Regions from separate parts of the Streptomyces sp. NBC_01808 genome, predicted to be linked through region 1. Evidence: riboswitches for the same ligand, from Rfam matches in the RefSeq annotation. Region 1 holds a riboswitch; the other holds the start of a gene.
The links. Region 1 has a riboswitch for S-adenosylmethionine ahead of OG946_RS08120 (aminotransferase class V-fold PLP-dependent enzyme). Riboswitches for the same ligand answer to the same signal wherever they lie in the genome.
Positions count from the first base shown of each region.

Region 2: linked by a shared signal. The riboswitch ahead of thrC (threonine synthase) and the one ahead of OG946_RS08120 (aminotransferase class V-fold PLP-dependent enzyme) in region 1 are both predicted to bind S-adenosylmethionine.

Region 1 is NZ_CP109072.1:1,915,712-1,919,107, reverse strand. Features, by position in the region: gene qcrB (cytochrome bc1 complex cytochrome b subunit) at 1-28, shown strand, start outside; gene trpD (anthranilate phosphoribosyltransferase) at 156-1,223, shown strand; SAM riboswitch class IV at 1,337-1,454, shown strand; gene OG946_RS08120 (aminotransferase class V-fold PLP-dependent enzyme) at 1,647-3,023, shown strand; partial or broken gene OG946_RS08115 (glycerate kinase family protein) at 2,966-3,396, opposite strand, start outside.
Region 2 is NZ_CP109072.1:4,738,842-4,742,237, forward strand. Features, by position in the region: gene OG946_RS20935 (alpha,alpha-trehalose-phosphate synthase (UDP-forming)) at 1-297, opposite strand, end outside; gene OG946_RS20940 (glucosyl-3-phosphoglycerate synthase) at 602-1,564, opposite strand; SAM riboswitch class I at 1,745-1,884, shown strand; gene thrC (threonine synthase) at 1,902-3,206, shown strand; gene OG946_RS20950 (MoaD/ThiS family protein) at 3,203-3,396, shown strand, end outside.

The sequences.
Region 1 (3,396 bases):
GATCACCAGCGGCCACGGGCACCACTAGGGCCTGTCCGCCGCCGGGCGATCACCGCCGGGGCCTCCGTCCAGCAGTTGGACGGGGGCCCTTCGGCGTACTCTGCGGTCGATAGGCTGACGCCCGACAACTGAGACGACCCCCGGGACGGTGTGCCATGAGCGTGCAGACGGCAGCAGGAGGCGACAGCACGGCGGCGCGTTCCTGGCCGGATGTCATCAGCGCGCTGATCGCCGGGCAGGACCTGAGCGCCGAGGACACCGCCTGGGCCATGGACCAGATCATGTCGGGTACCGCGAGCAACGCGCAGATCGCCGGCTTCGCAGTCGCCCTGCGCGCCAAGGGCGAGACGGTCGCGGAGATCTCCGGGCTCGTGCGCACGATGTACGAGCACGCCAACACCATCGCCGTCCCCGGCCCGACCGTGGACGTCGTCGGCACCGGCGGCGACCGGGCCCGTACGGTCAACATCTCCACCATGTCCGCGATCGTCGTCGCCGGGACCGGCGCGAAGGTCGTCAAGCACGGCAACCGGGCCGCGTCCTCCGCCTCCGGCGCCTCCGACGTGCTGGAGAAGCTGGGGGTCAACCTCGACCTGGCGCCCGAGCGGGTCGCCGAGGTCGCGGAGGAGGCGGGCATCACGTTCTGCTTCGCGGTCAAGTTCCACCCCGCGATGCGGCACGTCGCGCAGACCCGCAAGGAGCTGGGGGTCAGCACCCCGTTCAACTTCCTCGGCCCGCTCACCAACCCGGCGAGGGTCGGCGCGCAGGCCACCGGTGTCGCGGACGCCCGGATGGCACCGATCATGGCGGGGGTGCTGGCCGAGCGCGGCACCTCGGCGCTCGTCTTCCGCGGTGACGACGGGCTGGACGAGCTGACGACGACGGCCACCTCCCAGGTGTGGACCGTGCGCGGCGGCGCGGTGCGGCAGGAGCGCTTCGACCCGCGCGACGTGGGCATCGAGCTGGTGCCGGTGGAGGCGCTGCGGGGCGCGGACGCCTCGTACAACGCCGATGTCGCCCGCCGGCTGCTGGCCGGCGAGACCGGCCCGGTGCGCGACGCGGTGCTGCTGAACGCGGCGGCGGCGCTCACGGCCCTGGACACCGACGCGGACGGCCCGCTGCCGGACCGGATCGCGGCGGGCATCGTACGGGCCGCGGAGTCGATCGACTCGGGCTCCGCGCTGCGGGCGCTGGAGCGCTGGGTCGCGGCCAGCAACCGCTGAGGCGGAGGCGGGGGTTTCCCGGTACGGGCCACCCCCGCCGATATCCGGAGAGTTGCGGACAGTCCGGGCAACCGGGTTGCGCCGCGGCTCTCCGGTGCGCATACTCCTGACCAGGTCACGAGCGACAGCGATCAAGGCCCCGGCCCGCTGTCCGGCAACCCTCCGTCCGTGGCGGGGTGCCCCGGGTGATGACCGGGCCGCAGGCAGCGAGGTCTGCGGCAAGCGCGGACCCCTCGCGAATCCAGGGGTCCTGGTCGGCCGAGGGAGTACCGCCGTGAGCAAGCGAATGCGCTAGGGGCTCTTAGCCCCTCGCCGCCGCGCGCGTCCTTCCGCAGGGTTTCCGCCGAGCGTCGCGCGCGTCCTTTCCGGGCCGTACGGGCCCGTCACCCCGCACATCTCGACGCCTGCTCACGGGAGTTCCGCATGTCCGCGTCCACGCTCACCCCCGCCTGTCTGCCCGTCCTCGGCCGGGACGTCCGCGCCCCGCTCGTCACCGGCGGCGACGCCGAGTACGCCGCCCTGGACTACGCCGCCAGCGCCCCGGCGCTGCAGCGCGTCTGGGACGACGTCGCCGCCTACGCGCCGTACTACGGCAGCGTGCACCGCGGCGCCGGCTACCTCTCGCAACTCTCCACCGAGCTCTTCGAGTCCAGCCGCGCGACGGTCGCCGGGTTCCTCGGCTGCCGCCCCGACGACCAGGTCGTCTTCACCCGCTCCACCACCGACTCGCTCAACCTGCTGGCGACCGCGCTGCCGCCGGGGACCGAGGTCTACGTCTTCGAGACCGAGCACCACGCCGCCCTGCTGCCCTGGCAGCACGACGGGTCCGCGGCCGGCCGGGTCACCGTGCTCGCCGCGCCCGGCAGCCCCGAGCAGGCCGTGGCGGCGCTGGACTCGGCGCTCGCGGCGCGGGTCGGCGACGGTCCGGCGCTGGTGTGCGTGACGGGCGCCTCGAACGTCACCGGAGAGCTGTGGCCCGTACGGGAGCTGACCGCGGCGGCGCACCGGCACGGGGCGCGGCTGGTCCTGGACGCGGCGCAGTTGGCGCCGCACCACCCGGTGGACGTGGCGGATCTGGGCGTGGACTGGGTGGCCTTCTCCGGGCACAAGCTGTACGCGCCCTTCGGCGCCGGCGTCCTCGCGGGGCGGGCGGACTGGCTCCAGGCGGCGCCGCCGTACCTCGCGGGCGGCGGCGCCAGCCGGCGGGTGCTGCGCGCGGCGGACGGGGGAGTGGACGTCGAGTGGCAGACGACGGCGGCGCGGCACGAGGCGGGGTCGCCGAACGTCATCGGCGCGTACGCGATCGCGTCTGCGTGCAAGGCGCTGACGGAGGCCGGGTTCGGCGAGCTGGTGGCGCGGGAGCGGGCACTGGTGGCGCGGATTCTTGAAGGGCTCGCGGAGCTGCAGGGGGTGCGGGTGCTGTCGCTGTTCGGCGCGGACGCGGCGCGGGTCGGGGTGATCTCGTTCGTGGTCGACGGCTGGAGCAGCTCCCATCTGGCGGCGGCGCTGTCGGCGGAGCACGGGATCGGGGTGCGGGACGGGCTGTTCTGCGCGCACCCGCTGGTGCGGGTGCTGCTCGGCGAGGCGGGGGAGTCGGCCGAGTGCGGGGGCGGCGCCGGGGACGGGGAGCGGCCGCTGAACGCGGTGCGGGTGAGCTTCGGGGCGGGCACGCCGGACGAGCACGTGGACCGGTTCCTGGCGGCGCTGGGGTCGCTGGTGCGCGACGGGGCGCGGTGGTCGTACCGCACGGTGGACGGCCGCTGCGTCCCCGCCTCCGGCGCGGCACCGGCGGTGGTCTGAGCCCGGCCGGGAGCCCGCGGCTACCTCGGATTGCCGGTCCCGGCGGGACGCCCGGCCAGCGCGCTGCCGATCAGCACCATGCGCAGCGTCCGTTCGGCCGCGTCCGCCAGGAACTCCCGGGCGCGCAGCAGCGCTTCCGGCAGCGCCATCGGGCCCGGGATGATGGTCCCGTAGGCGTCGACGCCCGTGCCGTGGACCTCCTCCGCGCCCTCGCCGATCGTGCCGGCGAGGGCCAGGACCGGGCGGCCGTGGAGCTTGGCGCGGCGCGCCACCTCCGCGGGCACCTTGCCGCGCGGGGTCTGGTGGTCGAGGGCGCCCTCCGCGGTGATGACGAGGTCGGCGGCGGCCAGCCGGGCGTCGAGGTCGAGGTGGC
Region 2 (3,396 bases), 2.8 Mb from region 1:
GACGAACCACAGGACGGAGTTCGCGACGCCGTTGTACGCGTCGTGGAAGACGTCCGGGTCGATGCCGAGCATCCGCACCCCCGGCTCGGCCACCCCCCGCCGCACGGCCTCCCGGTCCCCGTCACCGAGCGCGGCACACACCCACAACGCCCCGGCCTCGGGTCCCACGGCGCTGAGCCCGGAGACGAGCCCGCCACCGCCGCGCTTGGCGACGAGCGCGCCGTCGTCGCCGACGGCGTACGAGACGGGCCCGCGGTTGGACGCGACGAGCAGGGGAGCACCGGGCGACACGACCATGCGCCGAGCCTAGCCGCGGCAGAGCCCGCCGAAACGCAACCGGGACGGTGTGGCCGATACCGGTGGGGACACGTGGGCCGGTGGGGCCAGGGGGCTCCGGACGATCGAGAGGCCGGACAGGGGGCGGGGGCGCAGTCGGCCGGGGGAGAGAGACTCGCGGAGGTCTCGGGGGTGCGGCCCCTAGGAGGCTCGGGCGGAGCCCGGCAGGTCTCGGGCGGAGCCCCGGGGTCTCGGGGCGGGGACCTGAGTTGCGGGAAGGGGTGGGTACGGGGAGATCACCCCGCCATCGCCCGCCCGGCGAGGGCTACGCCGCTCGGCGCTCCACATACTCGCGGATCTCCCCCATCGGCGGCCGCTCGTCCGTGTCCACCCCGTACGTCCGCGGCTCGAACGCCCCGTCCGCCCCCCGGTCGAACTGCGTCAGCCGCGGCCGCACCAGGTGCCCCCGCGCCAGCCGCAACTGCGCCGTGCGGTAGATCGCCGCCGCCATGCGCCCCAGCGCGCGGTCGTCCTGGTGCCGGTGCCGGCGGACGCCGACGTCGACCTGCGCCAGCGCGCCCAGCCCCACCGTGTGCAGCGCGTCGACGAGCAGGCCCAGCTCCACCCCGTACCCGACCGGGAACGGCAGCCGCTCCAGCAGCGACCGGCGCGCCGCGTACTCGCCGCCCAGCGGCTGGACGAAGCCGGCCAGCAGCGGCCAGTGCAGGTTCAGCAGCGGCCGGGCCACCAGCTCGGTCACCCGCCCGCCCTGTCCGGTCGCACCCGTGCCCAGCGGCCTGTCGTACACCGCCTTCACGAACTCCACGTCAGGTTCCGTCAGCAGCGGCCCCACGATCCCGCTCACGAACGCCGTGTCGAAGTCCCGCAGGTCCGCGTCCACGAAGCACACGATCTCGCCGCGCGTCACCAGCAGCGACCGCCACAGCACCTCGCCCTTGCCCGGCACCGCCGGCAGCCGCGGCAGCACCTCGTCGCGGTGCACGACCCGCGCGCCGGCCGCGGCGGCGACCTCCGCCGTACGGTCCGTGGAGCCGGAGTCCATCACGACCAGCTCGTCCACCAGCCCGCCGTCGCCGGGAGCCATCAGCTCCGCGCGGATCGCCGCGACGATCGCACCGACCGTGGCCTCCTCGTCGAGCGCGGGCAGCACCACGCTCACGGTCCCGCGCGCCCCGAGCGCCCGCTTGGCCGCCAGCAGCCGCGCGGGCGGCCGGTCCGCCGCGGACCAGGACCGCGTCCTCAGCCACTGCTCCACGTCATCGAGCACCTGCGGGCCTCCCCTTGCCGGTGTCCTGTCCGGTGTGAGAGCCGTCTCGCGTATCGGACGGCCCTCACAACTGTCCTGGTCGTCGGTTACAGTCTTGAACAACGTGCGTGACGTCCCTATGTCGGGGTCCGCGCGCCGGACAAAAGCGCCGGACGGCCCCGCCGGACCCGCGCCATACAGAGCTCATCCAGAGGGGCAGAGGGAACGGCCCGTTGAAGCCCCGGCAACCCTCCGTCCGGTACTCGCGACGCTGCGAGGCCCCGGACGGTGATGGTGCCAATTCCGTCCTGCGGCGAGATGCGTCGCGGGGAAGATGAGGAGAGAGGGCCTCGCCAGTATGGCTGTAGACACAGCTCCCACCCGCACCGCCGTCGACGGCGCCCCTGATCTGGGCCCCGCCGTCGCGCTGTCGTGCCGGGAGTGCGGGGAGCGGGTGCCGCTCGGTCCGGTGTTCGCGTGCCAGTCGTGTTTCGGGCCGCTGGAGGCGGCCTACGAGCTCCCCGGCGGTGACGCCGAGTCCGCCTCCCGGCTGCGGGCCCGTATCGAGGCGGGTCCGCGGAGCATCTGGCGGTACGCACCGCTGCTGCCGGTCCCCGCGGACGTGGCGGACAAGCCGAACCTGAACCCGGGGTTCACCCGGCTGCACCGCGCCGACCGGCTCGCCGCCGAGCTGGGCGTGACGGGCGCGCTGCACGTCAAGGACGACTCGGGCAACCCGACGCACTCCTTCAAGGACCGCGTCGTCGCGATCGCCGTCGAGGCGGCGCGCGCCTTCGGCTTCACCACCCTGTCGTGTTCCTCCACGGGCAATCTGGCCGGCGCGGTCGGCGCGGCCGCGGCGCGGGCGGGACTGCGTTCGTGCGTGTTCATCCCGTACGACCTGGAGCACGCGAAGGTCGTCATGGCCGCGGTCTACGGCGGTGACGTCGTCGGCATCGAGGGCACGTACGACGACGTGAACCGCTTCTGCTCCGAGCTGATCGGCGACCCGATCGGCGAGGGCTGGGGTTTCACGAACGTCAATCTGCGCCCGTACTACGCGGAGGGCTCCAAGACCCTCGCGTACGAGATCTGCGAGCAGCTCGGCTGGCGGCTCCCGGACAACATCGTCATCCCCGTCGCCTCCGGCTCCCAGCTCACGAAGATCGACAAGGGGCTGAAGGAGCTGATCGCGACGGGGCTGGTCGAGGAGCGCCCGTACAAGATCTTCGGCGCCCAGGCGGCCGGCTGCTCCCCGGTCTCGCGGGCCTTCAAGGACGGTCACGACGTGGTACGTCCGGTGCGGCCCGACACGATCGCCAAGTCCCTCGCCATCGGCAACCCGGCCGACGGCCCGTACGTGCTGGACATCGCCCGCCGCACCGGCGGCGCGGTGGAGGACGTGACGGACGCCGAGGTCGTGGACGCGGTGAAGCTGCTGGCCCGTACCGAGGGCGTGTTCGCGGAGACGGCGGGCGGCGTGACCTTCGGCGTGCTGGCGAAGCTCGTCGCGGACGGCCGGATCGACCCGGCCGAGACCACCGTCGCGATCAACACGGGCGACGGTCTGAAGACCCTCGACGCGGTCGCTCCCACCACGGGGCCGAGCGCGATCATTCGTCCCACACTCGACTCCTTCCGAGAGGCCGGCCTCGCATCATGAGCGTGAACGTCCGAATTCCGACCATCCTCCGTACGTATACCGACGGGCGGGCAGAGGTGAGCGCCGAGGGCGCGACGCTGGCCGAGGTGATCGAAGACCTGGAGAAGCACCACCGCGGCATCGCCGGCCGGGTGCTGGACGATCAAGGCAAGCTGCGCCGCTTCGTGAACGTCTACGTGAACGATGATGA